DNA from 3 places in the Azoarcus olearius genome. Region 3 is predicted to be linked to each of the others. Evidence: predicted binding sites of a transcription regulator. Region 3 holds the regulator's gene; each other region holds the start of a gene.
The links. The regulator FNR, encoded in region 3, switches genes on or off when oxygen is low (the NO sensors DNR and NnrR bind a similar motif). The targets are predictions, from matches to a motif close to TTGANCTAGNTCAA.

Region 1 (10,355 bases), 1.0 Mb from region 3:
GGTCGGTGCCGACGCTGCCGAAGGGCGGAAAGTCCTGCGGCACTGCGACGCGCAGGGTGCCGGCCTTCTGCACGTTGGCCAGCACGTCGGCGCGCGCATCGGCGAGGCCGATGGTGGAGGCGACGGCGATGCCGGCGGCAAGGCCGAAGAGGCTGCGCAGGAAGGGGCGGCGGGTGGTGTGCAGCGCGTGGTTCATGTTGCGGGCTCCGTTTGGAAAGAAGGGCGAAGGGAAGAGAAAACGTCGGGCTCAGCCCGGCGGGCGGTAGTCGATGCCGATGCGGCGCGAGGCGCCGCCGAGGTGGGCATGCATCGCGGCGGCGGCGGCGGCGGCATCGCCGGCGAGGATGGCGTCGATGATCAGGCGGTGTTCGTCGGCCGGTTCCCAGATGCTCGCCGAACGCGAGAACGGCAGCCGCAGGCTGTGGCCGATCTGTTCGCGGAACTGGTGGGCGATCTCGATCAGGCCGGGGTTGCCGCAGAGTTCGGCGAGCAGCATGTGGAACTGCAGGTCCCAGTCGGCCGCCATCACCAGGTCGCCGACCTTGAGCGCGTCTTCCATGCCGGCCTGGATGGCGGCGAGGCGGGCGCGGCCGTCGTCGTCGATGCGCTGGGCGGCGAGCGCAGCCCAGGCGGGTTCGAGCGCGGCGCGGAATTCGATCAGCGCCTGCGGCGTCATGCTGGCGGTGCCGCGCAGCGGCTGGGTGGCGTCGCGCTGGCTGCCGGCGGTGACGAACACGCCTTTGCCCGGCTGGCTGCGCACGAGGCCGAGCGCTTCCAGCGTGGAGATGGCTTCGCGCAGCGAGGCGCGGCTGATGGCGAGCTGGTCGGCGAGTTCGCGCTGCGAGGGCAGGGCGGCGCCGGCGGCGAATTCACCGTTGGTGATCCGGCGTTGCAGGGCCTGGGCGGCGATGTTGGCGATGCTGGGCATGGTTTTCCGGGTGAGTGTTCTGACTGGTCGGACCAGTTGGGCCAGTAAAAGCAGATGGCGTGCCAACAGACCCATTTGCCGATTAGGGCTATCAAGAACGCCGGATGGCGCGGTGTTGAGCGTCGGCTGAAGGTGCGCGCGCGGGCTTGCCGGCCGGACGACGCGCGCCGCGATGGTGCGGACGCGCGTGCCGAGGAACCACGCTGGGGCGCGCCGAGCCGCGCGGCAGGCTGGAGAAACGGGGGTGGAGACGTGCGCCGGACGGCGCGTGGCGCCGGAGGGGGCGCCAGGAAGGGGGCGGAAGCGGGCGGAAGGGCGCGGCCGCCCCCTCCGCCCGTTCAGGTCAGCGCCGGGCGCTATCGACGTGGCGCAGGGTTTCGGAAGGTAGCTCTCCGAACATTGCCTTGTAGTCTGAGGCGAAATGCGACAAATGCCAGAAGCCCCAGCGCGCGGCGATGTCGGCCACGGTTTCGCCGCCCGGCTCGGCGCGCTTGAGGGCGCGGCGCACGCCGTTCAGGCGGAGGGCGCGCAGGAAGCTGACCGGGTTGAGGTTGAGCACGTCCTGGAAGCTGTACTGCAGCGTCCGCCGCGACACGCGCAGTTCGGCGCACAGGTCGGCCACCGTGATCGGCTCGTCGATATGGTGGCGCATGTAATCGCGCGCGCGTTCCACCACCAGCTGACGGGCATTGCCGGAGGGCGAGCGGTGCTCCGGCTCGCCGCCGATGGCCGCGAGCAGGGCCCCGTACACCGCCTGCTCCAGCCCCTTGCGCATCGGCGCGTGGCGCAGCATGTCGGGCGTGGCACGCAGGCTGGCCATCACGGTGCGAAGGAAGGCGCGCAGCGCGTCGGCCTGTGCCGCGGTGCCGGGCACCGTGCGACGGTCGCCGAGTTCGGCTTCGATATCGCGATGTTCCACCTGCAGCGCGTAGTCGTTCAGCGCCTGCGCGCTGGTCGTCACGGCCAGCACGTCGTGCAGGCGGGGCGTGCGGAAGTCGAGTTCGTCGCCGCCGCGCAGCGTGATCACCGAGTTGAAATCCAGCGTTTCGCCGCAGTACCAACCCGGCCCATCGACCTCGATCGGCACGCCGAAGGTGCGCGAGCCGGCCCAGGCCTGGCCGGCCTCGTGCACCGACTGGTTGGTGCGTTCGCGGAAGATCTGCACGTTGCCGAACCAGAACTCTTCGAACGTACCGGAGAAGACCCCGGCGGTGAGCTGGTCGTAGCGCTGGTTCCAGCGCTGCAGGCAGGAGGCGTGGTCGTCGGCGTCCCGGGTGTCGTGCCAGATGGCGCTGAAGGGTTCGTGTACGGCGGCCGGCGAGGAAAGGTTCATGTAAGCGCGACTCCACAACTGTGCTTGGTGGAAGTGCGCATGCACGGCCCGTGCCAGCCGTGGCGTGGGCGGCTGTGAGGCTTCATTCGGTCTGTCTCCTGACCGGAAGTGGTGCTTTTTCGTTATGGGTGACGCTCTGTTTTTTCAGCGTAAACCCGAAGCCGGGCGCTTCACAAGCCCCTTTTCGCCGACCTCGCCGCGGCGGCCCCGCAATGTTGCGGCGCATCGTCGGACAGGCGCCCGAATGGTGCATCGCACTATCACTTACGCCTCATTGCGCCGGTTTTCGCCCGCGATGCACGGCTTGCCGATTTCGGATAACGGCCGCTGCCGCCCTCGGACCAGAATCCATCTCAACCGCTGGCTTTGATCTGCATCAATCCGGCGGACCAAGACCAGCGTATCCGCCGTGCGCGGCGGATTCCGAGAACAACGCGGCGCCTTGCGCCGTGCCCGACAAGGAGGCTCGACGTGCTTCGACACCGTGCGTTGCGAACCTGTCTCGCCGCCGTGCTGATCGCCCTCGCGGGCGGGTCTGCCCAGGCCGAGCTGCAGGTGGAGATCCCGAAGACGGTGGATCTGCCGCCGCCCAATCCGTATCGCATCTACCTCTCCGACATCTCCATCGGCCACATCGTCGATGGCCGGCTGCACGTCATCGACGGCGACGCGCTGCGCTACCTCGGCGTGGTGTCCACCGCCTACGCCGGCCAGGCGGTGGTATCGCCGGACCGCAAGGAGATCTACGTCGCCACCACCTACTACTCGCGCCTGGCCTCGGGCGAGCGCACCGACACCGTGGATATCCACGACGCGCAGACGCTCGCCAAGACCGGCGAGATCGTCATCCCGCCTATCCATGCCCAGGCGCTGAACTACAAGGGCATCGTCCGCACCTCGGCCGACGGGCGCTGGCTCTACGTGCTCAACGCCACCCCGGCGATCTCGGTGACGGTGGTGGACCTGAAGGCGAAGAAGGTCGCGTCGCAGATCGACATCCCCGGCTGCTGGATCGTGCTGCCGGCGGCGAGCGCCTCCAACCGTTTCTCCACCATCTGCGGCGACGGCACCATGCTCACCGTCACCCACGACGACAAGGGCGAGCCGACCGACCAGCAGAAGAGCGCCGCGTTCTTTAACCCGGATGTCGATCCCGTCTTCATCCACGGCGAGCAGGACGGCGACACCTACCGCTTCGTCTCCTACGGTGGCGACCTCTACACCGCCCACGTCGGCGGCGCCGTCGCCAGCTTCGAGCCGAAGTGGTCGCTGCTCACGGACAAGGAGCGCAAGGCCGGCTGGCGTCCGGGCGGCTATCAGCTGCTCGCCCAGCACAACGCGAGCGGGCGCGTGTTCGTCGGCATGCACGATGGCGCCAAGGTCGGCAGCCACAAGTTTCCCGCCAAGGAAATCTGGACCTTCGACCTCAAGACCGGCAAGCGCATCGCGCGCAGCCCGGGCAGCAACGCCATTGCGCTCGCGGTCAGCCAGGGCGACAAGCCGCGTCTGTTTGCCTACGACGGCATGAAAGGCGCGCTCGCCGCCTACGACGCCGCCGCTGCGCCGAAGCTGATCCGCCGCATGGAAGGCGTGGGCGAGTCGCCTTCCCTGATGGAGCTGCAGTGATGGACGCGCTCGCACTCGACCCGGTGCTGGCGCGCACCTGCGGCGCCGCGCTGGCGGTGATCCTGCTGCTGGGCGCGTGGCAGAAGCTGCGTGATCTCGCGGTGTTCGAAGCCTCGGTGGAGCTGTACCGGCTGTTGCCCGAGCGCATGGTGCCGCTGTTCGCGCGGCTCTTTCCGCTGGCCGAAGCCGTGGCCGGAGCGGCGCTGCTGTTCGAGGCCAGCCGCAGCGCCGGCTTCGTGCTCGGCCTCGCGGTGCTCGGCGCGGCCACGCTCGCGGTGGCCATCAATGTGGCCCGTGGCCATACCGACATCGACTGCGGCTGCGGTGGCGCCGAAGGCCACACCCGGCTGTCGTGGGCGCTGGTGGCGCGCAACACGGTGCTGCTCACGCTGCTGACCCTCGGCGCGCAACCCGGCAGCGAGCGCGCGCTGGTGTGGATCGACTACCTCTCGGTGGCCGGCGGCACGCTGATGCTCATCACCCTCTACGCGGCGGCCAACCAGCTGCTCGCCAATCACCCCAATCTCGCCCAATTGAGGAGCCGCTCATGAACGAAGCGCTGATGATCTCCAACGTCCTGCTGTGGGTGGCGGTGCTCGCCGCGCTGGTCGGACTGTTCGCCCTCGCGCGCCAGATCGGCGTGCTCTATGAACGCGTCGCGCCGATGGGGGCGCTGATGCTCGATACCGGGCCGCAGGTGGGCGAAGCCGCGCCGGTGTTCGACCTGCCGCACCTGGTCAATGCCCGCGAGCGCGTCTCGCTCGGCCTGCCGGGCGACAAGAGCACGCTGCTGTTCTTCCTGTCGCCGACCTGCCCGGTGTGCAAGAAGCTGCTGCCCATCCTGCGCTCGGCCAACCAGTCCGAACGCAGCTGGCTGCGCGTGGTGCTGACCTCGGACGGCGAGCAGCCCGAGCACCTCGCCTTCTACGACAAGGCCGGCCTGCAGGACTTCCCCTACGTGCTGTCGCGCGAGCTGGGCATCGCCTACCGCGTCGCCAAGCTGCCCTACGCGGTGCTGATCAGCGAACACGGCCGCATCGCCGCCAAGGGGCTGGTCAATTCGCGCGAACAGCTCGAAAGCCTCTTCACCGCCAAGGAACTCGGCGTCGCCTCGGTCCAGGACTACCTGGAACAGCCGGGCCGCGCCTGATCACCACAAGGAGAAGCCGGAATGAAATGGCTCGATGAATTCTTCGAACGCAAGACGCGCACGGTGGCGCAGCGCGCCTCGCGCCGCAGTGCGCTGATCAGTATCGGCAAGCTGCTGGTGGGCTCGGCCTTCGTGCTGCCGGTGCTGCCCTTCGACCGCACCGCCCAGGCCGCCGGCGCCGCCGCCAAGAAGGCCGGCGGCAAGGCGCCCACCGACGAGGACTGCGAATACTGGCGCTACTGCGCGCAGGACGGCTACCTGTGCAACTGCTGCGGCGGCACCGCGTCGAGCTGCCCGCCGGGCACCGAGGCCTCCAAGGTGTCGTGGATCGGCACCTGCCACAACCCCGAGGACGGCAAGGACTACCTCATCAGCTACAACGACTGCTGCGGCAAGACGGCCTGCGGACGCTGCTTCTGCAATACCAACGAGCGCGAGATGCCGGGCTACCGCATGGGCCTGCACAACGACATCAACTGGTGCATGGCCAACGACTCGACGATGTTCCACTGCACCATGGCCACCGTCGTCGGCCTGGCCGAGACCACGCGCTGAGGCAAGCATGAACGGGACGCGCGGGCGAGGGCAGGGCAGGGCAGGCGGACGCGGCGTCCCGGCGCTGCTGGCCTCCGCGCTGCTCTGCACCGCGCTGCCCGCCGCCGGCAGCGACGATGCCGGCAAGGCGCGCTACCAGTTCATCCTCAACTGTGCCGGCTGCCACCAGGCCGACGGCAGCGGCGCGCGGTCGGGCGGCGTGCCCACGCTGCGCGGCCAGATGGGCCATTTCCTGAAGACGCCGGAAGGGCGCGCCTTCCTCGTGCAGGTGCCGGGCACCTCCAACTCCGCACTCTCCAACGCCGACATCGCCCGGATGCTCAACTGGATGGCGGCGGCCTTCTCCGCGGCCACCCTGCCGCCCGACTTCCAGCCCTACACCGAGGCCGAGGTCAGCGCGCTGCGCGCCAACAAGCTCACCGATGTTTCCGGGGCGCGCCGCGCCATCGTCGCCCGCCTGGCCGCGGAGGGCATCCGCATCGAATAAGCGCGCCGATTTCCTTCCCCAACGATTCCGTTTCCGCACTTTCTTCTCCGACGAGGACACCGACATGACCAAAACGACAAGTAAATCGCTCCGTCCGGCACTGCTGGGCATGGCGATCGCCGCCCTCTTTGCCAGCAACGTCGCGCTTGCCGCCGCCACCGACGCGGAAGTTGCCAGCCTTGGCAAGACGCTGACGCCGATCGGCGCCGAAGTGGCCAAGAATGCTGACAGCAGCATCCCCGCCTGGGCGGGCGGCATGACCCAGGTGCCCGCGGGCTGGAAGCCGGGCAAGCTCGACCCCTTCAAGGACGACAAGCCGCTGTTCAGCATCGACGCGAGCAACGTCGACAAGTACGCCGACAAGCTCTCCGCCGGCCAGATGGCGCTGATCAAGACCTACAAGGGCTACCGCATGGACGTGTATCCGTCCCGCCGCAGCTGCCCGGTGCCGGATTTTGTCGCGGCCCAGACCAAGAAGAACGCCACCACCGCCAAGCTCGGCGCCGACGGCTGGCAGCTGGAAGCGGTGCAGGGCGCGGGCATCCCTTTCCCCTTCCCGAAGAGCGGCGCGGAGGCGATGTGGAACTACAAGCTGCGCTACACGGGCCAGGGCCGGCGCGCGCAGATTTCCGCGCTGATGCCGGACAAGGACGGCTCCTACGTCGAGAACAAGCAGTGGGCCTATGAGCTGTACCCGTTCAACGATCCCAAGGTCACCGGCCCGGCCGACGTGGGCGGCGTGGAAAGCAAGCTGCTGTACGACGTGCTGTCGCCGGCTTCGCGCGCAGGCGAGGGCTACCTGATCCACGCCTACATCGACAAGCCGCAGGACGCCTGGATCTACTTCCCCGGCCAGCGCCGCGTGCGCCGTTCGCCGACCTTCGCCTACGACAACCCGATCGCCGGCTTCGACAACCTCTACTTCGTCGACCAGATCAACATGTTCACCGGCGCGATCGACCGCTACGACTACAAGCTGGTCGGCAAGAAGGAGATGTTCGTCCCGTACAACACCTACAAGCTGATCGACAAGAGCAACAAGTTCAAGGACATGCTCGGCCCCGATTACGTCAATCGCGACTTCATCCGCTACGAGCCGCACCGCGTGTGGGTGGTGGAAGCCACCGTGAAGGGCGACAAGCGCCACTCCTTCGCCAAGCGCGTGTTCCATTTCGACGAGGACTCGTGGGCGCTGCTGCAGGTGGACATGTACGACGCCAAGGGCAACCTGTGGCGGGTGCAGGAAGGCAGCCTGTGGGCCGCGCCCGACGTCGGCGCCTGCATCACCTACGAAACCCAGATGTACGACCTGGTCGCGCGCCGCTACGTGACCGACAACTGGACCGCCGAAGGCGAGGTGATCGACCTCACCGCCGCCAAGGAAGGCCGCGTGAATGCCGCCACCTTCAGCCCGGACGAAATGCGCCGCCGCGGCGAACGCTGATCCAGACCGACCGCTTCCAGGAGAAAACAACATGAATGACAAGACGATTGCGCATCGTCGGGCGGCGCGCGCCCTGGCACCCTCCACGCTGGCACTGGCGGTGGCCGCCACCTTGTGGTCGCCGGCCAGCCACGCCTTCCGCTTCGGCTCGGAAGAAGGGCTGTCGGGCAGCTTCGACAGCACCGTGTCCTTCGGCGTGATGGCCCGCACCCAGTCGGCCGGCTGCTCCACCATCGGCAACGACAGCGGCGGCTGCAACAACGGCACCAACAACGAACTCAACGCCAAGCAGGCCGGCCGCGGCTATGCCAACGCCGACTTCAACTTCACCAACTTCGACGACGGCAACCTGAACTACAAGAAGGGCGACATCGTCTCGGCGGTGCTGAAGGGCACCCACGACCTGTCGCTGAAGCTGCCGGACGGCTGGAGTTCGCTGGTGCGGATGACCTGGTTCCACGACTTCAAGTCGTCCGACACCCGCCGCACCGACGTAGACAGTGCGGCCGAAGGCGAGGTGACGCTGCTCGACGCCTGGGTGGCGAAGAGCTTCTCCATCGGCGAGCACAACGGCAAGATCAAGTTCGGCAACCAGGTGATCTCCTGGGGCGAGGACATCTTCATCCTCGGCGGTGTGAACCAGATCAACGCGATCGACCTGCAGAAGTTCCACGTGCCCGGCACCCAGTTGAAGGAGATCTTCATCCCGGCGCCGATGCTGTCCGGCTCCTTCGGTCTCACCGAAAACCTGGGCATGGAGGCCTACTACCAGTTCGCCTGGAACAGCTTCAAGTTCGACCCCTCCGGCACCTTCTTCTCCACCGCCGACGTGCTGGGCAAAGGCCGCCGCAACGCCTTCGTGCCGACCAGCATCATCGAGGACTTCGCCGGCCCCGGCGCCTGCGCCGGTCTGCCCACCGGGCATTGCGGCGACAACCCGGGCATCTCCGACGCCGATGCGATCGCCGCCGGCATTGCGGTGCCTTACCTCGGCACCAACAAGCCGCGCAAGGGCGGCCAGTACGGCATCAACTTCCGCTACAACGCCGACGAGATCGACACCGAGTTCGCCTTCACCTACCAGCGCTACCACGACAAGCTGCCCTTCCTCGGCTTCACCGGCAACACCGCCGGCGCGGTCACCGGCTATTTCATCGCCTACGGCGAGGACAAGGACCTGTACGCGGTTTCGGCCAACACCAAGATCGCCAACGTCGCGGTGGGCATGGAACTCTCGTACCGGCCCAACGACAGCGTCGGCATCGACCCCACCGTGCCCTTCGGCTCGCTGGCCGGCGCGTTCGACAAGTACAGCGTGTATGACGTCGGCAGCCACCCCGGCTTTGTCGAGGAAGAGAAGTACCAGCTGCACCTGACCGGCTTCTACACCTTCTCGCACAACGACCCCCTGGGCGGGCTGGCGAAGGCGATCGGCGCGACCGACGGCTTCATCCTGGCCGAAGCGGCGGTGACCCACTACCCCGGCCTGGACACCAGCGGGCGGATTCCGTACTTCCTGCCGGACTACTCGCTGCCCGACAAGACCTCGTGGGGCTACGTGGCCGAGATCGGCGTGAATTACCCCAATGTCTTCGGCAGCGGCATCACGCTGACGCCGCAGATCGACTGGTATCACGACGTGGCCGGCACCAGCCCGAACGCGATTCCGTTCGTCGCCGGCCGCAAGGCGCTGACGCTGTCGCTGTTCGCCAACTACCGCGACCGCTGGAAAGGCGCGATCCAGTGGGTGAACTTCCACGGCGGTGGCGCCAACAACCTGATGCGCGACCGCGATTTCATCTCGGCCAGCCTGTCGTACTCGTTCTGATGCCGCACCCCGACCGGCGCTCCGCAGACGGCTGCTCCCAGTGCGGGGGCGCCGTGGCGGAGCCGCCGGGCGGCGCCGGCGTGCATCCGCACCGGCGCCACGTACTCCCCGAAATGGAATCCCCGACATGATCGAGAAACTCGTGCTGGGCCTGCAGCGCTTCTGCTTCAGGTTCCGGCTGCCGATCCTGGTCGCGCTGCTTGCCTTCACCGCGGTGATGGGCACCTTTGCCGCCCGCCTGCACATGAGCGCCGGCTTCGACAAGCAGCTGCCGCAGGATCACGAATACATCCAGACCTTCAACCAGTATCGCGAGGTGCTGTTCGGCGCCAACCGCATCATCGTCACCGTCGAAGCGAAGAACGGCGACATCTGGAACGAGAAGGCGCTGACCAAGCTGTACGACGTCACCCAGGCGCTGTTCTTCATGAAGGGCGTGGACCGGCGCACGGTGAGTTCGCTGTGGACGCCCAATACCCGCGCGGTGCAGATCACCGAGGAGGGGATGAAGGCCGAGGACGTCATCGGCGGTGACGTCACCGTGAAGGCGCTCACCCCGGACAACATCGCCGCGATCCGCGAGCGCACCATCGTCGGCGGCTTCATCGGCAGCCTGGTGGCCAACGATTCGTCCTCCGCGATGGTGGTGGCCGAACTCGCCGACCCCGATCCGCAGACCGGCGAACGGCTGGACTACTTCGAATTCAGCCAGCGGCTGGAAAAGGAAGTGCGCGACGCGTTTTCCGACGACGACGTGCGCATCCGCATCATCGGTTTCGCCAAGCAGATGGGCGACATCTCCGAAGGCGCCACCAGCGTCATCGAGTTCTTCGCGCTCGCCTTCCTGCTGACCGCCGCGGCCGTGTATTGGTACACCCGCTCGTGGGTGCTCACCTTTCTGCCGCTGGCGTGCTCGCTGGTGTCGGTGGTGTGGCAGTTCGGCACCATCACGCTGCTCGGCTTCGGGCTGGACCCGCTCGCCATCCTGGTGCCCTTCCTGGTGT
Region 2 (10,355 bases), 1.6 Mb from region 3:
CCGTGCTCGGCCCACCTCGCGCGCCGCTGCGCCGGCGTGTGCGCGGGCCGCGAAACCTTCGCCGCGCACGACGCCCGCCTGCTCGGGGCGCTCGGCGCGACCGGGCTCAAGCCGTGGCCGTGGGCCGGACCGGCCGCGGTCGTCGAGGCCGCCGCGCACCGCCCGCCCGCCTTCCATGTCTTCGACCGCTGGTGTTATCTCGGCAGCACCGAGGACGAAAGCGAGCTGCCGGTGCTGGCCGCGCAGCCGCGCCGGTTCGATCTCGACCTCCAGCGCTTGCTGGCGCGCTGGTTCGCCACGCCCGGCAAGCTGGAACAGGTGCGCCCGCTGCCGCGCTGAGGCGGCGGCAGCCGCCAGCGCCTGCAGGTGCCCACCCCGGGTACTCCATTGACTATTTCTTTAGTAGTAATCTTGGTGGTCGCGCGATAATGCCGCTGGCGCTGCTCCCGGCAGTGTTCCGGCGTGCATTTCTTCCTTTTTGCCACCGATGTTGCCGGTAGAATCGCCCTACGCCGGCCAGCCGCCGGAGCAGGCCGACGGTCGCGGGGATGCGTCGCCGGAATAAAACAAAGGACGTAGCCGCCGGATGGGAATCGATCTGCACAAGTGGGGCATACGCGCCAAGCTCATCCTGCTCTTCGTCATCATCAAGGTGGTGCCGCTGATCCTGCTCGCGCTGCTCGCCTGGGAAGGCGTGACCCACCTCGGCAGCGGGCTGGCCGAGCGCACCGCGACGCTGGCCGACGAAGTGCGCAACACCGTCGCGCAGATGGGCAAGACCTTCACCACCGAGTCGGTGAAGGCGCTGGACGACCGGGCGCGCGAGGAGATCGAGCGCCTGACCACCGACACCGCGCGCGCGGTGGCCGACTTCCTGTACGACCGCGACCGCGACGTGCTGCTCGCCGCCGCCCTCGAACCGACCGAGGCGCAGTACCGGCGCTTCATCGACAACCGCACGCGCAACATCGTCGAAGCCGGTGAGTGGGTGCTGGCCGCCGACGGCAAGGGCTGGGCGCCGAAGCAGAGCCCTGTTCCCGACACCCAGGGCGTGGTCGCCAGCAATGCCGAGAACCGCCAGGACTTCCACTACCGCCCGCCGGAAACGGTGCGGCGCACGGTGCCGCTGCCGCTTTATCACGAGATCACCTTCGTCGGCCTCGACGGCCGCGAGCGGCTCAAGATCTCGCGCACCGGGCTGCTGCCGCGCGAACTGCGCGATGTCTCCGACAAGGCCAACACCTGGTGCAAGGCCGAGACCTACTTTGACGAGCTGAAAAAGCTCAAGCCGGGCGAGATCTACGTGTCGGACGTGATCGGCCCCTACGTGCCGTCGCGCGTGATCGGCCCGTTCACGCCGGAAAAGGCGGCCAAGCTCGGCATCCCGTTCGCCCCCGCGGCCGAGGCCTACGCCGGGCGGGAGAATCCGCAGGGCAAGCGCTTCCAGGGCATCGTGCGCTGGGCGACGCCGGTGGCGCGCGACGGCAAGGTCATCGGCTACGTCACGCTCGCGCTCGATCACACCCATGTGATGAGCTTCACCGACAACCTGATGCCGACGGCCGAGCGCTACACGCCGATTCCCGACGCTGCCAACGGCAACTACGCCTTCATCTGGGATTACCTCGACCGCAACATCGCCCACCCGCGCCACCATTCCATCGTCGGCTTCGATCCGCAAACCGGCGAGCACGCCACGCCCTGGCTGGAGGACGGCCTCCACGCCGCCTGGCAGGCGAGCGGGCAGCCGCTGCGCACCTATCTCGCAAGCATTCCGCCCTTCGACCACCAGACGCGCGACAAGAAGCCCGCGGCGGCGCTGACGCGTGCAGGCAATGTCGCGCTGGAATGCCGCTACCTCAACTTCGCGCCGCAGTGCCAGGGCTGGCATGACCTCACCGAATACGGCGGTTCCGGCTCCTTCCTGATCCTGTGGAGCGGGGTGTGGAAGCTCACCACCGCCGCGGCCATCCCCTATCACACCGGCCAGTACGGGCGCACGCCGCGCGGTTTCGGCTACGTGACCATCGGCGCCAACGTGGACGACTTCCACGAGCCGGCGCGCACCACGGCGCGCCTGATGGAAGACAAGGTGGCCGAGTTCGGCGAGCGGATGAAGGAGCAGCAGGCCGGGCTGCAGAGCCTGATCGACCATTCGATGAGCCGCACCGCCTTCGGCCTCACCTTCTCCACGCTGATCATGGTGTTCTTCGTGGTCGCGGTGGCGATCTGGCTGGCGTCGATGCTGACCCGCCGCATCACCGACCTCATCGGCGGGCTCAACCGCATCGAGGCGGGCGACTTCGGCTTCCGCTTCCGCAGCGAGTCGAAGGACGAACTCGGCCGCCTCAGCGATTCGCTCAACAACATGGCGGACAGCGTCAGCGAATCCTTCCAGCGGCTGGAAGACGCCCGCCGTCAGGCCGAGGACAACAGCCGCATGAAGAGCGACTTCGTCGCCAGCATGTCGCACGAGCTGCGCACCCCGCTGAACGGCATTCTCGGCTTTGCCGAGCTGATCCGCGACGACGCCCCCAACGATGAAGTGCGCGACCATGCCGACACCATCTACCAGAGCGGCGAACACCTGCTGTCGCTGGTCAACGACGTGCTCGACATCGCCAAGATCGAGGCTGGGCACATGAGCCTTGAGTCGGTCGCGTTCGACCTGCCGGCGCTGCTGCAGCAGGTGGCCAACCTGCACGGCACGATGGCGCAGCAGAAGGGGCTGGCGTTCGCCACCGAGTTCGCGCCCGGGCTGCCGGCGACGCTGGCCGGCGATCCCACGCGGCTGCGCCAGGTGATCAACAACCTGCTGAACAACGCGATCAAGTTCACCCCGGCGGGCGAGGTGAAGCTGCTTGCCCGCACGGAAGCGGACCGGCTGATCGTCGGCGTGCGCGACACCGGCCCCGGCATCGCTGCCGAGATGCAGCCGGTGATCTTCGATCGCTTCCGCCAGGCGTCCACCTTCATCACCCGCGAGCACGGCGGTACCGGCCTCGGGCTCGCGCTGGTGCGCGAGGTGGTGGCGCTGATGGGTGGGGCGGTGCGGCTGGAGTCGGCGCCGGGCGAGGGCGCCTACTTCGAATTCTGGATTCCGCTCGTCAGTCCGGCAGCGCCGACTGAAGGGCGCTCATCGTGATCGGCTTGATCATGATGCTGTCGAACCCGGCGCTGAGAATGCGCTCCTTCTCGAACTCCATCGCATGCGCCGTGTAAGCGACGATTCTCAGCCCCGCGAAGCGGCGGTCGGCGCGGATGCGCCGGCACACCTCTTCGCCGTCCATGCCCGGCATGCTGATGTCGAGCAGCACGCCGTCGAAGCCGCCTGCGCTCAACCGTTCGAGCGCGGCTGCGCCGTTGTCCACCTCTTCGGCCTGCCAGCCGCGCTTCTTCAGCATGGCGAGGGCGAGTTTGCGGTTGACGGGCACGTCGTCAACGACCAGGACCTTTTTCATCGGCAGCGGCAAGCGGGGGGAATTCGAGCGCCCCTTATACACCAGAAGGTGGGCCCGCAGAAGCTGCGCCCCCGCACGCGCGCGGAGGCCAGGCCATGAACGCGCTCGCAAGGCTGTGGCCGGGCAAGTTGCGCGCGCGCCTGTTGCTGGCGCTGATCCCGATGGTCGCGCTGTCGATCGGCGGGCTCGGCTACCTCCTCACGCTCGGCAGCGAGCAGTCCATCCTCGCCGAGAAGCGCGAGCGCCTGCTGGGCGTCACCCGGCTGCTGTCGGCGCGCCTGGAGGCCGACGGCGGCTACGCCGCGCTGCTCGCGCGTTCCCCCACGCCCGCGCAGGACCGCGCCGCGCGCATCGGCGTGCTCAACGCGGCGCTGGCCGGCTATACCGACGAGGTCGCCGCCGCGTTTCCCGGCACCGGCGTGGGCTATTACCACCGCGAACTGGACGCCATCCTCACCTACGGCCCCAGCGCCAAGTTCGGCGACAAGGTCGGGGTGTCGGTGGCGGCGGACCATCCGGGGCGGCGCGTGATGCATCTCGGGACCGCGGCGGTGGAGCGCGGCCTGCTGGTGCGCGGCCGCATCCTCAACGCGATGACGCCGGTGCGTCAGGGCGAGGAGGTCGTCGGCTACATCTGGGCCAACCAGCTGATCGACGACATCGACGCCGAAATCAGCCAGATGCGCACCATGGTGTCGGCCTTCACCGCGCTCGCGGTGCTGGTGGCGACGCTGCTGGTGGTGCTGCTCGCCACGCGGCTGACGCGCGACGTCGGCACCATCACCGCGGGCGTGCGCCGCATCGAGCAGGACCTGGGGGAGCGCCTCCCCGCGATGACCGGCGAGACCGGCGCGATCGCCCACGTGGTGAACACGCTCGCGGCCTCGCTCGAGGCGGCGCGCAGGACCGAACGCGAGCGCGCGGCCAGCGCGCTGCAACGTAGCGAAGGCATCCTGCGGGCCGCGATCGACGCGATCGACGAAGCCTTCATCATCTGCGACGAGCAGGACCGCCTGCTGTTGTGCAACGACCGCTACCGCGAACTCTTCGCGCTCACCGCCGATCTGCTGGTGCCCGGCACCCCGTTCGAGCGCATCCTGCGCGCCAGCGTGGCGCGCGGGCAGTTTCCGGAGGCGGTGGGCCGCGAACAAGCGTGGCTGGCCGATGCGATGGCGCGCCACCAGGCCGGCACCGAGGCGCGCGAAACCTGCATTGCGTCGGGGCGCTGGCTGCGGGTGGTCGATCGCCGCACGCCTGCCGGCCACATCGTCGGCTTCCGTGTCGACGTCACCGACCTGCACGAGGCGCGCGCCGCCGCCGAGGCCGCCAACCAGGCCAAGAGCCTGTTCGTCGCCAACATGAGCCACGAGATCCGCACGCCGATGAACGGCGTGCTCGGCATGACCGAGCTGCTGCTGACCACCGAGCTTGACGACGAGCAGCGCGACTTCGCCGAGACCGCCCGCCACAGCGCGCAGGCCCTGCTCGGCATCCTCAACGACATCCTCGACTTCTCGAAGATCGACGCCGGCAAGCTCGACATCGAAACCATCGACTTCGACCTGCATGGCGTGCTCAACGAAATCAGCAGCCTGCTCGCGCTGCGCGCCGAGGAGAAGGGCATCGAATTCATCTGCCGCGTGGAGCCCTCGCTCCCCGCGCGGCTGCGCGGCGATCCGGGCCGGCTGCGGCAGGTCTTGCTCAACCTGGTCGGCAATGCGATCAAGTTCACCGACCACGGCGAAGTCGTGGTGAGCGTGGGCGTCGAGGACCGCGGCGAACCACTGCGCGTGCGTTTCGAGATCCGCGACAGCGGCATCGGCATTCCGGCCGAAACCCTGCCCGCGCTGTTTTCGCCCTTCACCCAGGCCGAGGGCTCGACCAGCCGCCGCTTCGGCGGCACCGGGCTGGGGCTGTCGATCAGCAAGCGCCTGGTCGAGCTGATGGGGGGCGAGATCGGCGTCCGCAGCCAGCCGGGCGTGGGCTCGACCTTCTGGCTGGCGCTGCCGTTCGCGCGCCAGCCGGGTGGCGAACATCTGCCGCCGGCCTCCGACCTGGCCGGCCGCCGCCTGCTGGTGGTGGACGACAACGCCAGCAGCCGCGAACAGCTCGGCCTGCTGCTCGGCGCGTGGGGCTGCGAGCTGCTGGAGGCCGCCGACGGCGATGCCGCGCTGGCACTGCTCGCAGGCGAGGCGGAGACGGGCGCGACGATCGACGGCGCGATCCTCGACCTGCGCATGCCGGGCATGGATGGCGAAGCGCTCGGCCGACGGATCAAGGCCGATCCCGCGTTGGCCCACCTGCCGCTGCTGCTGCTGACCCCGGTCGCGATGCGCCCCGACGCCGAGCGCCTGCGCGCCGGCGGCTTTGCCGCCTATCTGGCGAAGCCGGTCCGCGCCGACCTGCTCGAACGCGCGCTGCGCACCCTGCTGCGCCAGGGCGGGCAGCCGCTGCGGATGCCCACCGCCCCGCTCATGGGAGGCGAGCGTCCGCGCCACGGCCGCATCCTGCTGGCCGAGGACAACGCCACCAATCAGAAGATCGCCCGCACGATGCTGGAACGCCAGGGTCACCGGGTGCACGTGGCCGGTGACGGCGCCGCGGCGCTGGCCGCGCTGGTGCAGGGCGATTACGACCTCGTCCTGATGGACTGCCGCATGCCCGAGGTGGACGGCTTTGCCGCGACCCGGGCGATCCGCGATGGCCTGGGCGGCGCCCGCCATGCCGCCATCCCCATCGTCGCGATGACGGCCGACGCGATGGAAGGCGACCGCGAGCGGGTGCTGGCGGCGGGCATGGACGACTACCTGACCAAGCCGATCGACGCCGCGCGGCTGGAGGCGACGGTGCGGCACTGGCTCAGCGTACCGGCGGATCCGTCGCCGCCGGACCTGCCCGCCGGACCGCCCGCCGCGCGAGGGCGCGCCTTCGATGCCGACCTCGCCCTCGACCAGATGGCCGGCGACCTTGACATCGCGCGCGAAATCCTGCCCGAGGCGGTCGCCGCGCTGTTCGGCGAAACCGCAAGCCTGCGGCTGGCGGTGGAGGCGGCGGACGGCGAAACCTGCGTGCGCGCAGCCCACACCGCCAAGGGCCTGGCCGGCACGGTCTGCAGCGCGGAGGCGGTGGACGCCGCGTTGGCGATCGAACTGGCGGCGCGCGCCGGCGACTTCGCCACCGTGACGCAGCTGCTGCCCGGCTGGACCCATCTGCTGGAAGTGCTGGCCGCCGATGTGGATCGCTGGCTGGCGGAAAGCCGGCCGGCGGCTGGCGAACCCAGCCTGGGCTGACGCCCGCCGCGGCGCCCCGCCGCCGGCATTGAACCGACCCTCGCCCCCGCCGCGGTCCGCGCCCGATACCGCGCTGTTTTTGCGCGTATTGAGAGCGATTCCTATCTTGACGTTCATCAATGACGCGGGGTCGGCGCCGCACGGAAGATATCCCCATTCGCTTCCTGGGGAATTTCCGTGGTTTCCGTATCGATGGCGCGCAGGGGCTTCCTGCGTGGCCGTACCCCGCCCGGCGCCTCGCCGCTGCGTCCGCCCTGGGCGGTCGCCGAAGAGGACTTCCTGCGCCAGTGCACCCGCTGCGACGCCTGCGTCGCGGCCTGCCCCACGCAGGTGGTGGTGCGCGGCGGCGGCGGATACCCCGAGATCGACTTCGCCCGCAGCGAGTGCAGCTTCTGCACCCGCTGCGTCACCGCTTGCGCGCCGCGCGCGCTGCAGCGTGACGACGGACGGACGCCCTGGACCCCGACCCTGACCCTGGGCGCCGGCTGCATCGCGCAGCACGGCGTGGAGTGCCGGGTGTGCGGCGAGGCCTGCGGTGCCGGCGCGATCCGCTTCCGGCCGCGCGCCGGCGGCGTAGCGCTGCCCGAGGTGGAGGCGGCGCGCTGCACCGGCTGCGGCGCCTGCGTCGCGCCCTGCCCGGTGCGGGCGATTTCCCTGCAGATGAACACGATGGCGGTGATGGAGGAAGGCGCATGAGGATCGCGAGCCTGGTGGTGCGGGCCAAGCCCGAGCACTTCGCGGAACTGAACGAGACCCTGGGCGAGATCCCGGGGGTGGAAGTGCATGGCGCCTCGGCCGAGAACGGCCGCATGGTCCTCTGCATCGAGGATGGCGAGGGCTACTCGATCACCGATTCGATATTGGCGGTGAGCCTGGCCGAGCATGTGCTCGGCGCCACGCTCGCTTACGAATACACCGACGAAGGTCTGGAATTACTGGAGGCGTGAGATGAGCATGGATCGACGCGATTTCATCAAGGCCAATGCGGTTGCCGCCGCGGCGGCGAGCGCCGGCATCGGCATCCCGGTGGTGGCGCAGGCGCAGCCCAACGGCGCCAACACCAAGGTGCGCTGGGACAAGGCGGCGTGCCGCTTCTGCGGCGTCGGCTGCTCGGTGCTGGTGGGCGTGCAGAACGGCCGCGTGGTGGCGACCCAGGGCGATCCGGACGCGCCGGTCAACCGCGGGCTGAACTGCATCAAGGGCTATTTCCTGTCCAAGATCATGTACGGCGAGGACCGCCTGACCAAGCCGCTGCTGCGGATGAAGAACGGCAAGTACGACAAGAACGGCGAGTTCACGCCGATCTCGTGGGACCAGGCCTTCGACATCATGGCCGAGAAGTGGAAGGCCGCGCTGAAGGAACAGGGCCCGGATTCGATCTGCATGTTCGGCTCCGGCCAGTGGACGATCTGGGAAGGCTACGCCGCCTCCAAGCTGTGGAAGGCGGGCTTCCGCACCAACAACATCGACCCCAACGCCCGTCACTGCATGGCCTCCGCGGTGACCGGCTTCATGCGCACCTTCGGCATCGACGAGCCGATGGGCTGCTACGACGACATCGAGAACGCCGACGCCTTCGTGCTGTGGGGTTCGAACATGGCGGAGATGCACCCGATCCTGTGGACCCGCATCACCGACCGCCGCCTGTCGCGCGAGGGCTGCGAGGTGCATGTGCTGTCCACCTTCGAGCACCGCTCCTTCGAGCTGTCCGACAACGGCATGATCTTCACGCCGCAGACCGACCTCGCGATCCTCAACTACATCTGCAACTACATCATCCAGACCAAGCGGGTGAACACCGCGTTCGTCAATGCGAACGTCAAGTTCAAGGCCGGTGAAACCGACATCGGCTTCGGCCTGCGCCCCACCCACGCACTGGAGCAGAAGGCCACCAGCAACGGCTACCCCGGCGCCGACGGCAAGCCCAAGGGCGACGTCAACGCCGCGAAGGACATCAGCTTCGAGGAATTCGCCAAGTTCGTCTCCGACTACACGCTGGAGAAGACCGCCAAGCTCACCGGCGTGCCCGCCGAGCGCCTGAAGCGGCTGGCCGAGGTCTATGCGGACCCGAACAAGAAGGTGATGTCGTTCTGGACCATGGGCTTCAACCAGCACACCCGCGGCACTTGGGTGAACAACATGATCTACAACGTCCACCTGCTGGTGGGCAAGATCAGCGAACCCGGCAACAGCCCGTTCTCGCTCACCGGCCAGCCGTCTGCCTGCGGCACCGCGCGCGAGGTCGGCACCTTCGCCCACCGCCTGCCCGCGGACATGGTGGTCGCCAACCCGATGCACCGCGCCATCGCCGAGGAGATCTGGAAGCTGCCGGAAGGCACCATTCCGGCCAAGATCGGCCTGCACGCCGTGGCGCAGAGCCGCGCGCTGAAGGACGGCAAGCTCAAGTGCTACTGGACCAGCACCACCAACAACATGCAGGCCGGTCCCAACGTCAACGAGGAAATCTACCCCGGCTGGCGCAACCCGAATGCCTTCGTCGTGGTGTCCGACGTCTATCCGACGGTGTCGGCGCTGTCGGCCGACCTGATCCTGCCCTCGGCGATGTGGACCGAGAAGGAAGGCGCCTTCGGCAACGCCGAACGCCGCACCCAGTTCTGGCGCCAGCAGGTCACCGCCCCGGGCGAGGCCAAGAGCGACCTGTGGCAGTACATCGAGTTTTCCAAGCGCTTCAAGGTCGAGGAAGTGTGGCCGGCTGACCTCATCGCGAAGAAGCCGGAGGTCAAGGGCAAGACCCTGTTCGACGTGCTGTTCGCCAACGGCACGGTCAACAAGTTCCCGCTCTCCGACGTCGAGAAGGCCAACGCGCATGCGATTCCGGGCTACATGAACCTCGAATCGAAGGCGTTGGGCTTCTACCTGCAGAAGGGCCTGTTCGAGGAATACGCCCAGTTCGGCCGCGGCCATGGCCACGACCTCGCCGACTTCGACGTCTATCACAAGGCGCGCGGCCTGCGCTGGCCGGTGGTTGAGGGCAAGGAAACCCTGTGGCGCTTCCGCGAAGGCTACGACCCCTACGTGAAGCAGGGCGAGGGCGTGAAGTTCTACGGCCACAAGGACGGCAAGGCGGTGGTGTTCGCGCTGCCTTACCAGGATCCCCCGGAGATGCCGGACAAGGAGTTCGACATGTGGCTGTGCACCGGCCGCGTGCTGGAGCACTGGCACACCGGCTCGATGACCCGCCGCGTGCCCGAACTGCACCGCGCGGTGCCGGAAGCGCTGGTCTTCATGCATCCCGAGGACGCCACCCAGCGCGGCCTGCAGCGCGGCATGGTGGTGAAGATCGCCTCGCGCCGCGGCGAAGTCGTCGCCCGGCTGGAGACGCGCGGTCGCAACAAGCCGCCGAAGGGGCTGATCTTCGTCCCCTTCTTCGACGAAGGCCGGCTGGTGAACAAGCTGACGCTGGACGCCACCTGCCCGATCTCGAAGGAAACCGACTTCAAGAAGTGCGCGGTGAAGGTGATGAAGGCGTAAGGGCCAGCCCTCGGCGCAGGCCGGTTGGCTCCCTCCCCTTCAAGGGGGTGAAGCAGGGGTTTCGGCAAGCACTGCTTGCCGCCCGCCCCAACGGGGATGCCTCCTGGCACCG
Region 3 (10,355 bases):
AACGAGCATCAGGTTCGCAAGCACATAAAGCGCCATCTGTGCCGGCAGCACGCCGCTGTAGATCATTCCGACCGAACCGAGTGCGCCGAGCAGCGCCCCCATCCCGGTATAGGTGCCGATACGGCCGAGGTTGTAGGCGAGATGCAGGGGCCACTGCCGGGCGGCGTCGTGCGGACCCTGCATCTTCTGGACGCTGAGCGCGCCGACGATTCCGCCACACATGCTGACGCAGTGGGTACCGCCGAGAAGGCCGATCAGGAAGACGGCGAGATAGCCGGACTCAGGCATGCTGGACACGGACCGCCGCGTTGCCGGGACGGCACTGCCGAAGATGGAAACCCTGCATCTTACGCCCCCGCTTCACCCACCAGAAGCTCAGATCACCTTCGAGTAGCGTGCCCGCTCACGGTCGGCGCGTAGATAGCGGTCGAACACCATTGCGATACCGCGGACCAGCATCCGGCCGGCGGGGAGCACGGTAATCCAGTCACCGTCGATCTCCAGAAGGCCCGCAGCCTGCATTTCCGCAAGGTCGGCGAGTTCAGCCGCAAAGTAGTCGCGGAAGTCGATGAGGTGGGCGATCTCGATCGACTGCATCGACAACTCGAAGTGGCACATCAGGGCCTGGATTACCGAACGCCGCAACAGATCGTCGGCGGTCAGCTCCACGCCGCGCAGCACCGGCAACTGGTCGCGATCGAGCGCGTCGTAGTATTCGTCGAGCGTCTTCACGTTCTGCGCGTAAGCCGCGCCAACCTTGCCGATCGCCGAGACACCGAACGCCAGCAGATCGCATTCGGCCTGCGTGGAGTAGCCCTGGAAGTTGCGGTGCAGACGCCCTTGCCGCTGGGCCACCGTCAGTTCGTCGTCCGGCTTGGCGAAATGATCCATGCCGATGTACACGTAACCGGCTTCGGTGAGGCGGCGAATCGCCAGTTGCAGAATCTGCAGCTTGGCTTCCGGCGTCGGCATGTCGCTTTGCAGGATGCGGCGCTGCGGTTTGAACAATCCGGGCAAGTGCGCGTAGCTGTAGAGGGAGATGCGGTCCGGCGAAATGTCGAGGACCTGCTCCAGCGTGCGATTGAAGCTGATGACGTTTTGCTTGGGCAGGCCGTAGATCAGATCGAGGCTGACCGACTTGAAGCCGGTGGCGCGCGCCGCGTCGATCACCAACCGGGTCTCTTCGACGCTCTGCACGCGGTTCACCGCGCGCTGCACATCATCGGAGAAATCCTGCACTCCGACGCTCATCCGGTTGAAACCGAGATTGGCGAGCATTTCCACCGTATCGAAATCGACCTTGCGCGGATCGACCTCGATCGAATACTCGCCGTTCGGGGCCAGGTTGAAGAAGCGCCGCACCGCGTCCATCAGCTGATGCATTTCCTCGTGCGACAGGAAGGTGGGCGTTCCGCCGCCAAGGTGAAGCTGCGTGACCTGCCGGCTTCCTCCGAGCGCAGCAACCTGCATCTCGATCTCTTTCTCAAGGTATTTCAGATACTTGGCAGAGCGCCCATGATCCTTGGTGATGATCTTGTTGCAGGCGCAGTAGTAGCAGATCGTATTGCAGAACGGGATGTGGAAGTATAATGACAGCGGCCGACTCACCCCGCCGACGGCGCGCTTGGCAAGCCAATCCTGCAATGCGTTGGCGTCGAATGCCTCAACGAATCGGTCTGCCGTGGGGTACGATGTGTAACGGGGACCGTTCACATCGAAGCGACGGATGAGTTGCGGATCGAAGATGAGATCTGGCTGGGCGTTCATGGGTGTGCTGTTGCTGGGCGTACCAAACGATCGCAGAAAGCCGGCTCGATGTGGTTGACATGGATCAACGCGGCCAATCTCCTGCGGATTCGGAGCAAGTTTATCGTGCAAATGAAGGCGGTGCCGATTACGGTTGCCGGACTGAAGACGGCGTGTTCGCAGTGCAATCTCGTCGAACTCTGCCTTCCCTTCGGGATGAGCGAAAATGAAATCGACCGTCTCGACGAGCTGGTAGGTGCGCGCCGCAAGATCAAGCGTCAGCAGCACCTGTACCGGGCCGGCGACCCTTTCGAAGCAATCTACGCGATCCGCACGGGCTCATTCAAGACCGACGTCCTCCTCGAGGATGGGCGGGACCAGGTCACCGGCTTCCAGATGACCGGCGAGATCCTCGGCCTGGACGGCATCAGCAGCGAGGTTCATTCCTGCAACGCGATTGCGCTGGAGGACAGCGAAGTCTGCGTCATTGCCTACGGCAAGCTGGAAGAACTGTCGCGCGAGGTCGAAGGCCTGCAGCATCAGTTTCACAAGGTGATGAGTCGTGAGATCGTTCGCGACCACGGCGTGATGATGCTTCTCGGCTCCATGCGCGCCGAGGAAAGGCTGGCTGCATTCTTGCTGAACATGTCCCAGCGCTTCACCGCACGCGGTTTTTCTGCGGCGGAGTTTCACCTGCGCATGACGCGGGAGGAGATCGGCTCCTACCTGGGGCTGAAGCTCGAAACCGTCTCCCGCGCGTTCTCCCGCTTCCAGGAGGAAGGCCTAGTCACGGTGCAGCAGAAGCACATCCGGATTCTCGACAGCGGGGGCCTGAAGAAGCTGATACAACACCAACCTGCGTGTCGCTAGTTCCTCCCGCCCCACTTCACCGCTATTTTTCCAGCACGTAGGTTCCTGGCGCCGGCGCCAAAGCCGGAAAGGCAGCATTGGCGACCGGTCGCGCGTCGACCAGTTCGCCCGCCCGCGGCTTCAACCACTGCATCCAGTCCTCCCACCAACTCCCCTCGTGGCGTTCGGCCCGGTCCAACCATGCCTCAGCCGATTCCGAGCGATGCGCTTCGGCTGCGCGATAGTTTCGCTTGGGCGGCTGAACGACCGGGTTGACGATGCCGAGGATGTGCCCCGAACTCGATAGCACGTAGCGCTTTGGGCCGGTTACAAAATTATTGATGCGGAAGGTCTGCCCCCACGGAGCGATGTGATCATCCTCCGCCGCGACGGCGTACAGCGGTTGCGAGATCGCAGCGAGGTCGAGCGGTTCGCCTGCCACCACCAGCGCGTCCTTCTGAATCAACCTGTTGTGCAGATACAGCTCCCTGAGATACCAGGAGTGCATCGCATAGGGCATCCGCGTCGCGTCCATGTTCCAGTACAGCACGTCGAACGAGGCCGGTGTTTCGCCATACAGCCAGCCGTGGACTACGTAGTGCCATATGAGACTGTTCGAACGCAGCAGGCGGAAAGCGGATGCCATCTCCTTGCCTTCCAGATAACCGGTTCGGGCCATGTTTCCGGTCAGGTAGCGGATGCTCGACTCGTCGATGAACACCTCGATGTCGCCCGGCTTCTGAAAATCGACGAGCGTGGTAAAGACGGTCCAGTCTGCCACCGGAACCGCTTCGGCCGGAAAGTGGCGATTGGCCCACGCCATGTACATGCTGAGGGCAGTGCCACCGATGCAGTACCCCACCGCATGCACCTTCTCGGCGCCTGCGAGCCCTCGCGCCGTCTCTACCGCGGCGTGCACCCCGCGTGTGACGTAGTCGTCGAACGTCACATCCCGCATCGAGGCGTCAGGGTTCTTCCAGCTTGTAATGAATACGTCCAGTCCCTGTTCGAGCAGGTAACGAATCAGGCTCTTCTTCGGAACGAGATCGAGGATGTAGAACTTGTTGATCCACGGAGTGACGATGACGACCGGATCGCGGTGCACTTGCGGACGAGTGGGTTGGTAATGAATCACCTCCAAGAGGTCGTTCCTGAACACGACCGCGCCGGGCGTCGTCGCCAGGTTCTTGCCCACCTCGAAGTCATCGGGACGAGTCATCCGCACTTCACCCGCGCGAACGTCGTCGAGGAAATTGCCGAACCCGCGGACCAGGCTCTCACCCTTCGTTTCCCACGCCTTTCGCACTGCGACCGGATTCGTCCAGAAGAAATTGGTCGGCGCGACCGCATTCAGCCATTTCCGCCACCAGAACGCCGCCCGCCGCCGCTCCTTCCCCGTCAGACCCGGCGTGTCATAGAGCATGTCCTGGACGTGGTGAGTCAGCGCCAGATACCACTCTTTGGTGAGATCCCAGGTCGGCGACTCAGTCCAGACCGGATCGGCAAAACGCGCATCGTCCGGATTCGGCCGCACCGGATCTTCGCTGTCGAGGCCGAGAACCCGGTTCCAGGAATGCCATTGCAGACGCCACAGGTCGGAGGAAAGACGCAGAAGACGATCTGCCAGCTCCTGCGGATGCGCAGCCCAAGCCAGCTGGGCGTGAATGATAGGCGCCGCCATCCCGAGCGGATCGAAGGACCCCTCGACCGCTTCGTGCAGTTGCTTGATCGAACGCTTTACGGTTTGACCTGGGTCGAGTCGCTCGCTCTTGTTCATCACGTCTCCAAGCTTCGAAATGACAGGGGCTTTTCCATTTTGCCACGGCAGCCCAACCAACATCGTCGGTGATGACTCCCACGGTACGCGGAGGTTCCCACGCAGATCATCCCCTCCCTTCCCGGCCTCCACGTTGACCTTCATCATCCAGACCCACTCCCGCCGGGAGCTATAATCGGGTCGGGTATTGAAAATAAACGCATCAACCAAGGGAGGTGCGCAATGTTCAAGCACATTCTGGTACCGACGGACGGGTCAGCCTTGTCGGAGAGTACGGTGGCTCGGGCGGTATCCTTCGCACGCGACGCCTCGGCCCGCATCACGTTCTTCTACGCTCAACCGGACTTCCCGATGCCGATCTACGGCGAAGGCGCCCTGATCGACCCGACGACCCCCGAACAGTTTGCCAAAGCGGCAGCTCAAGAAGCCGAACGCATCCTGAACGCCGCCAAAGCCGTTGCCGACGCTTCCGGCGTACTGGCAGACACTGACACATTGGTAAACGAGGTGCCGTACGAGGCGATTATCAATGCGGCGGACCGGCACGGATGCGACCTCATATTCATGGCGTCCCACGGACGACGGGGCCTTGCCAGCCTGCTTCTGGGTAGCGAAACCCAGAAGGTCCTCACCCACAGTACGATTCCAGTCCTCGTCTATCGCTAACGGCAAAATTTTTCTTGCCATCCATCAGGATATTGTCTATTATGCGCTCCGTTGTTCGAACACAAGCGCAGCAAAAAACGACGGAAGAAAAACCTTCCCAAGTTAAACAGTTAGTGCTATAGTTCAAATCTTTCAGCGCCCGTAGCTCATCTGGATAGAGTACCTGGCTACGAACCAGGGGGTAGGAGGTTCGAATCCTTCCGGGCGCGCCAAATAAACAAAAAAGCCACTCTCAGAGTGGCTTTTTTGTTTTCTACGCTTTCAGTCTCGTTGATTAACCTCGTCCGAGGTTCGCTGAAAGAACAGGGTTGTCAGACTTGAAGCGGCGCATATCAACCAGAATCCGATGAACCCTATCGAATATGTCGAGATCGGCGAAAAATGCACCGCCTCCCCTTGGAAGTAGAGTTCCTGAGGGTCGATGACGGTAAAAAAGGCGGCCTCGGCGAGAGCCGCGACGAGGAACGAGGGCCACAGCACTTGAATCCACTTGAGCATCTCAACCTCCTTATTACCGCCATCGAATAATCACTGATGCCGCAACTTGGCTTTTTGCTCATCCTCCGCCATGTGGCGAACAGCAAACCGGTAGATGTAGACGCCCATCACCAGGACGAAACCGATCGTGAAGAGGCTGAGCAAACCGATGTCGCTACCGAATAACTCTCTCCAAGCCATGACGACTCTCCTTTCAAGACGCAGTTCATGATCCGGTCGGATTGATCCGGATCTCCGTCTCTGTCGGGAGGTAAGCGGCCCCGTTCATTCGCCAGGCGCGGGGCTCGTCTTCTATTTGGAACAACCAGCGACCGGTTGCGAGCGGGCTGATCTTGACTTCAAACACCCCGTCTCGCCCCGTCACCACCATCTCCTGATCCAGGCCACCCTTGGTCGGATGCGATACCGTCAAGCGAACAGTACCGGGAAGCGTGACACTGGGCACCGACGACGACAACACGATCAACACCCGGTCCGTACTGATGTTCAGTTGCGCGGACAACCCGAGTTGTTTGGCCCGCTCGGTCCGTTCGATAGTCTGGACGAACGCCTTCCCTTCTCGGTAATAGTCATCCACGACCAGGCCGTCCCAACTCCTGATCGCGAGGATCAGCGTAATCACGCCAGCGACAATAGCAGTCGCCGGAATCGCAATCAGGAACCACGGCCAACCTTGTCGGTACCAGGGTGCAGCTTTCTTCTGGGTCACACTAAAGCTCATCGAATCAATTCGGCATAAGGAAAGTGGTCTTTTCCCGCAATCGTTCCTGCGGCGCATCATCAGGCGCCACCACGATGAACAGCTCGTTTGCGCCAGACTTGCCTACCCCACCCGGCACCAATACCCGAAGCGTCACGGATTGGGTCGACGCCGGCGGAACGGAGATGGAAGTCTCCGCGGAGCCGATCCGGGCCTGGTCCAAACCTTCGACACCGAAGTGGAAGCTTCTCGCCGATTCTGTCATGTTCATCACCTGCAGGCGATAAACGTTTTCGATCATTCCGTCTTCAACCTCACGAGCTAGAGACGTCCGATCACGCAGCACATCGACACGCAGCGGTTCGCGCGTCGCCAACCCCCACAGAAACGCCAAACTGACCAAGGCCAGCACGCCGCCGTATATCAGCGTACGCGGCCGCAGCACGTGGCCAATGATCTCCTTGCTTCCCCAGTGTTTCTTGACCGCATTCTCGGTCGAATATCGGATGAGCCCCTTGGGATAGCTCATCTTCTCCATCACCTGATCGCAGGCGTCGATACAGGCGGCACACCCTATGCACTCATACTGGAGCCCCTTCCGGATGTCGATCCCGGTGGGGCACACCTGTACACAGATTCCGCAATCGATACAGTCACCTTTCCCGACCGACTTAGGATCCACGCCCTTCTTGCGGGTTCCGCGCGGCTCGCCACGCTCTTCGTCGTATGTGATGACGAGCGTGTCGGCGTCGAACATGACGCTCTGAAAACGGGCGTAAGGGCACATGTACTTGCATACCTGCTCCCTCATTACGCCCGCGAACAAATAGGTAAAGCCGGCGTAGAACAGGATCCAGAAAAGCTCCCACGGCCCAAAGCTCAGCGACGAGACCGAAGCGAGCATTTCGCGCAGCGGTGAAAAATACGAAACGAAGGTGAATCCGGTCCACAGTGCAACCGCACCCCAGGCGCCATATTTGGCCGCCTTGATAGCGATCTTGCGTACGCCGAGCGGCGCCTTGTCGAGTTTGGCGCGCTTATTGTGGTCACCTTCGATCTTCTGCTCTATCCACATGAAGATTTCGGTATAGACCGTCTGCGGACAGGCATATCCGCACCACAACCGCCCCGCGATTGCCGTAAAGAAGAACAGGGCATACGCGGAGATGATCAACAGGATCGCCAGGAAGAAGACGTCCTGCGGCCAGAACACCCAACCGAAAATATAGAACTTGCGCTCAGTCAGATGAAAGAGGACAGCCTGACGATCGTTCCATGTCAGCCATGGCAGACCGTAGAAGATCAGCTGGGTAAACCACACCAACGCCCAGCGCCAGGTCGCGAACGTCCCGGAGACCGCTCTGGTATAGACCTTTTTGCGCACGGCATAGAGGGAGTCTTCCATCTCGTCCGCGACGGAGGTTTTTGGGGAAGGTAGCGGTTCGTTCATGATCGTTTTATTAGTAGATTCTTATTTTATTGACCAGAAAATGTCCCCGGGGAAAACCCCCGGGGACAACTCCATTACTTCTTGTTGCTGAGGCTGGTCACATAAGCAGCCAGCAGGTGAATCTTCGCGTCACCCAGGAAAGCCTGGAAGGTCGGCATCTGGTTGGTCCGGCCATTGGTCACCGTTTCGATGATCGTGGCCTCCGACGAACCGTAGAGCCAGGACTTGTTCGTCAGGTTGGGAGCGCCCACCGCCGTGCTGCCCGTGCCGTCCGCGCCGTGGCAAGCCACACAGTTCTGGGCAAAAATGTCCTTGCCGCGCTGCGCCCGCAGGGAGTCGTGCGCCAGACCGGACAGCGAGCGGACATAGTTTGCGACGTCCTTCACGCCTTCGGCACCGAGCGCAGGCCCGAACGGGGGCATCACGCCCATGCGGCCGCCGGTGATGGTGGTCTTGATCGTTTCCGGATCTCCGCCCCAGTTCCATTCATCGTCGGTCAGGTTCGGAAAGCCCTTTGCGCCCTGCGCCGCAGCGCCGTGGCATTGAGCGCAATACGTCAGGAACATCCGCTGCCCCATCGCGTTAGCTTCGGGGTCCGCAGCAACCACCTTCAAATCCTTATCCAGGTACTGGTTAAAGATCGGTGCGTAGCGCTCTTCGGCTTTCGCCATCTCGTTTTCGTACTGATGGAGTGCGCCGCGACCGTCGTTGGTACGACCAAAGCCGGGATAGATCGCCAGATACACCACCGCGAACACGAGGGTGATCCAGAACAGGTACATCCACCAACGCGGCAGCGGATTGTTGTATTCCGCCAGCGTCTCGTCCCACACGTGCCCGTGCAGCTCAACCGGGCCCGCTTCCCGCTTGGTCGTGTTCGACACGAGTACGAACACACAGAACAGCAGGCTCAGGGCAACGAGACCCATCACATACACGTTCCAGAAACCGCTAACAAAGTCAGCCATTTTTTATCCTTCCTTTCCTTGCCGGCCTGCAACGACCGGATCCTCATCGGTCAAGGGCAGGCGCGCCGCTTCATCAAAACCGGCTTTCGCATGTCCGCTATATGCCCAAGCGCAGATTGCGAGAAAGCACAGAAAACCCATGACGGTGATGACTGTCCTGAGATCGTTGACGTCCATGGCGCGCTCCTGACTACCTTTACCGTACGTTCTGCAGTGCGAGGCCCAGGCCCTGGAGGTAGGCAACAACCGCCTCGATCTCCGTGATGCCTTTGACCTTCTCCGGCGCAGCGGCGATTTCGTCATCGCTGTACTTGTGGAGACCGACCTTGTTGAGGGCGCGCATCTTGTCCTGGATGTTGTCGACCTTCGCCGGGCGATCGAGCCAGGCATACCCCGGCATATTGGACTCGGGAACAACATCGCGCGGATTCAGCAGGTGGACGCGATGCCATTCATCCGAGTAACGACCGCCGACCCGGGCCAGATCCGGACCCGTACGCTTCGAACCCCACTGGAACGGATGGTCGTAAATCGACTCACCGGCAACCGAGTAATGGCCGTAGCGCTCGGTTTCGGCGCGGAAGGGACGGATCATCTGCGAGTGGCAGTTGTAGCAGCCTTCGCGGATATAGATGTCACGACCGACGAGGCGAACCGGGTCGTACGGCTTGACCGCGAGTTCGTTGCCCTTCTGGTCAATCGGAGAAGTCGTGGACTTCTGGAAGAACAGCGGAACGATCTCCACCAACCCCCCGACGCTCACGGTCAGGAGGGTCAGCACGATCATCAGGAATACGCTCCGCTCGATTGCTGCGTGTTTGGATTGAGCCATTCTCGAAATACTCCCTTAGGCGTGAGCGGCGGCAGGCGCGATGACCGGGGCGTTGTAAGCCTTTTCGCCCGCGATGGTCTTCACCATGTTGTAGAACATGATCAGCATGCCGGTCAGGAACAGAACGCCACCCAGAAGGCGGATCGACCAGAACGGATAGCTCGCCTTGACGCCTTCCACGAACGAGTAGGTCAGGGTGCCGTCCGGGTTGGTCGCACGCCACATCAGACCTTGCATCACGCCGGCGATCCACATCGAGGCGATGTAGAGCACGACGCCGATGGTCGCGATCCAGAAGTGGGCGTTGATCAACTTCACGCTGTACATCTCGGTCTTGCCGTACAGGCGCGGCAGCAGGAAATACACGGAGCCGATCGAGATCATCGCAACCCAGCCCAGCGCGCCGGAGTGCACGTGACCCACGGTCCAGTCGGTGTAGTGGGAGAGCGCATTGACGGTCTTCACCGACATCATCGGGCCTTCGAAGGTCGACATGCCGTAGAACGAGAGCGCGGTGATCAGGAACTTCAGGATCGGGTCGGTACGAAGCTTATGCCAGGCGCCCGACAGGGTCATGATGCCGTTGATCATGCCACCCCACGACGGAGCCAGCAGGATCAGCGAGAAGATCATGCCGACGGACTGGGTCCAGTCCGGCAGGGCCGTGTAGTGCAGGTGGTGAGGACCTGCCCACATGTAGGTGAAGATCAGCGCCCAGAAGTGCACCACGGACAGGCGGTACGAGTAGACCGGACGATCGGCTTGTTTCGGCACGAAGTAATACATCATGCCGAGGAAGCCCGCCGTCAGGAAGAAGCCGACAGCGTTGTGGCCGTACCACCACTGAACCATGGCGTCCTGGACACCGG

Region 1: dqs_RS11765 (amine dehydrogenase large subunit) is a predicted target of FNR. The motif match lies at 2,628-2,641, and genes of this name have one in related genera.
Region 2: napF (ferredoxin-type protein NapF) is a predicted target of FNR. The motif match lies at 6,858-6,871, and genes of this name have one in related genera.

What each region holds. Positions count from the first base shown of each region.
Region 1 is NZ_CP016210.1:2,543,642-2,553,996, reverse strand. Features, by position in the region: gene dqs_RS11780 (transporter substrate-binding domain-containing protein) at 1-196, opposite strand, end outside; gene dqs_RS11775 (FadR/GntR family transcriptional regulator) at 248-928, opposite strand; gene dqs_RS11770 (helix-turn-helix domain-containing protein) at 1,272-2,261, opposite strand; gene dqs_RS11765 (amine dehydrogenase large subunit) at 2,733-3,887, shown strand; gene dqs_RS11760 (MauE/DoxX family redox-associated membrane protein) at 3,887-4,438, shown strand; gene mauD (methylamine dehydrogenase accessory protein MauD) at 4,435-5,037, shown strand; gene dqs_RS11750 (methylamine dehydrogenase light chain) at 5,059-5,592, shown strand; gene dqs_RS11745 (c-type cytochrome) at 5,600-6,079, shown strand; gene dqs_RS11740 (DUF1329 domain-containing protein) at 6,144-7,523, shown strand; gene dqs_RS11735 (DUF1302 domain-containing protein) at 7,555-9,351, shown strand; gene dqs_RS11730 (efflux RND transporter permease subunit) at 9,479-10,355, shown strand, end outside.
Region 2 is NZ_CP016210.1:4,394,073-4,404,427, reverse strand. Features, by position in the region: gene dqs_RS20140 (exonuclease domain-containing protein) at 1-339, shown strand, start outside; gene dqs_RS20135 (sensor histidine kinase) at 587-3,145, shown strand; gene dqs_RS20130 (response regulator) at 3,108-3,473, opposite strand; gene dqs_RS20125 (response regulator) at 3,557-6,751, shown strand; gene napF (ferredoxin-type protein NapF) at 6,944-7,447, shown strand; gene dqs_RS20115 (chaperone NapD) at 7,444-7,698, shown strand; gene napA (nitrate reductase catalytic subunit NapA) at 7,700-10,243, shown strand.
Region 3 is NZ_CP016210.1:1,546,704-1,557,058, reverse strand. Features, by position in the region: gene dqs_RS07235 (sulfite exporter TauE/SafE family protein) at 1-288, opposite strand, end outside; gene hemN (oxygen-independent coproporphyrinogen III oxidase) at 376-1,767, opposite strand; gene fnr (fumarate/nitrate reduction transcriptional regulator Fnr) at 1,879-2,616, shown strand; gene dqs_RS07220 (PHA/PHB synthase family protein) at 2,639-4,276, opposite strand; gene dqs_RS07215 (universal stress protein) at 4,595-5,038, shown strand; tRNA gene dqs_RS07210 (tRNA-Arg) at 5,174-5,250, shown strand; gene dqs_RS07205 (hypothetical protein) at 5,300-5,536, opposite strand; gene dqs_RS20465 (DUF3149 domain-containing protein) at 5,567-5,716, opposite strand; gene dqs_RS07200 (FixH family protein) at 5,742-6,257, opposite strand; gene ccoG (cytochrome c oxidase accessory protein CcoG) at 6,262-7,686, opposite strand; gene ccoP (cytochrome-c oxidase, cbb3-type subunit III) at 7,761-8,654, opposite strand; gene dqs_RS20460 (CcoQ/FixQ family Cbb3-type cytochrome c oxidase assembly chaperone) at 8,658-8,831, opposite strand; gene ccoO (cytochrome-c oxidase, cbb3-type subunit II) at 8,851-9,486, opposite strand; gene ccoN (cytochrome-c oxidase, cbb3-type subunit I) at 9,502-10,355, opposite strand, start outside.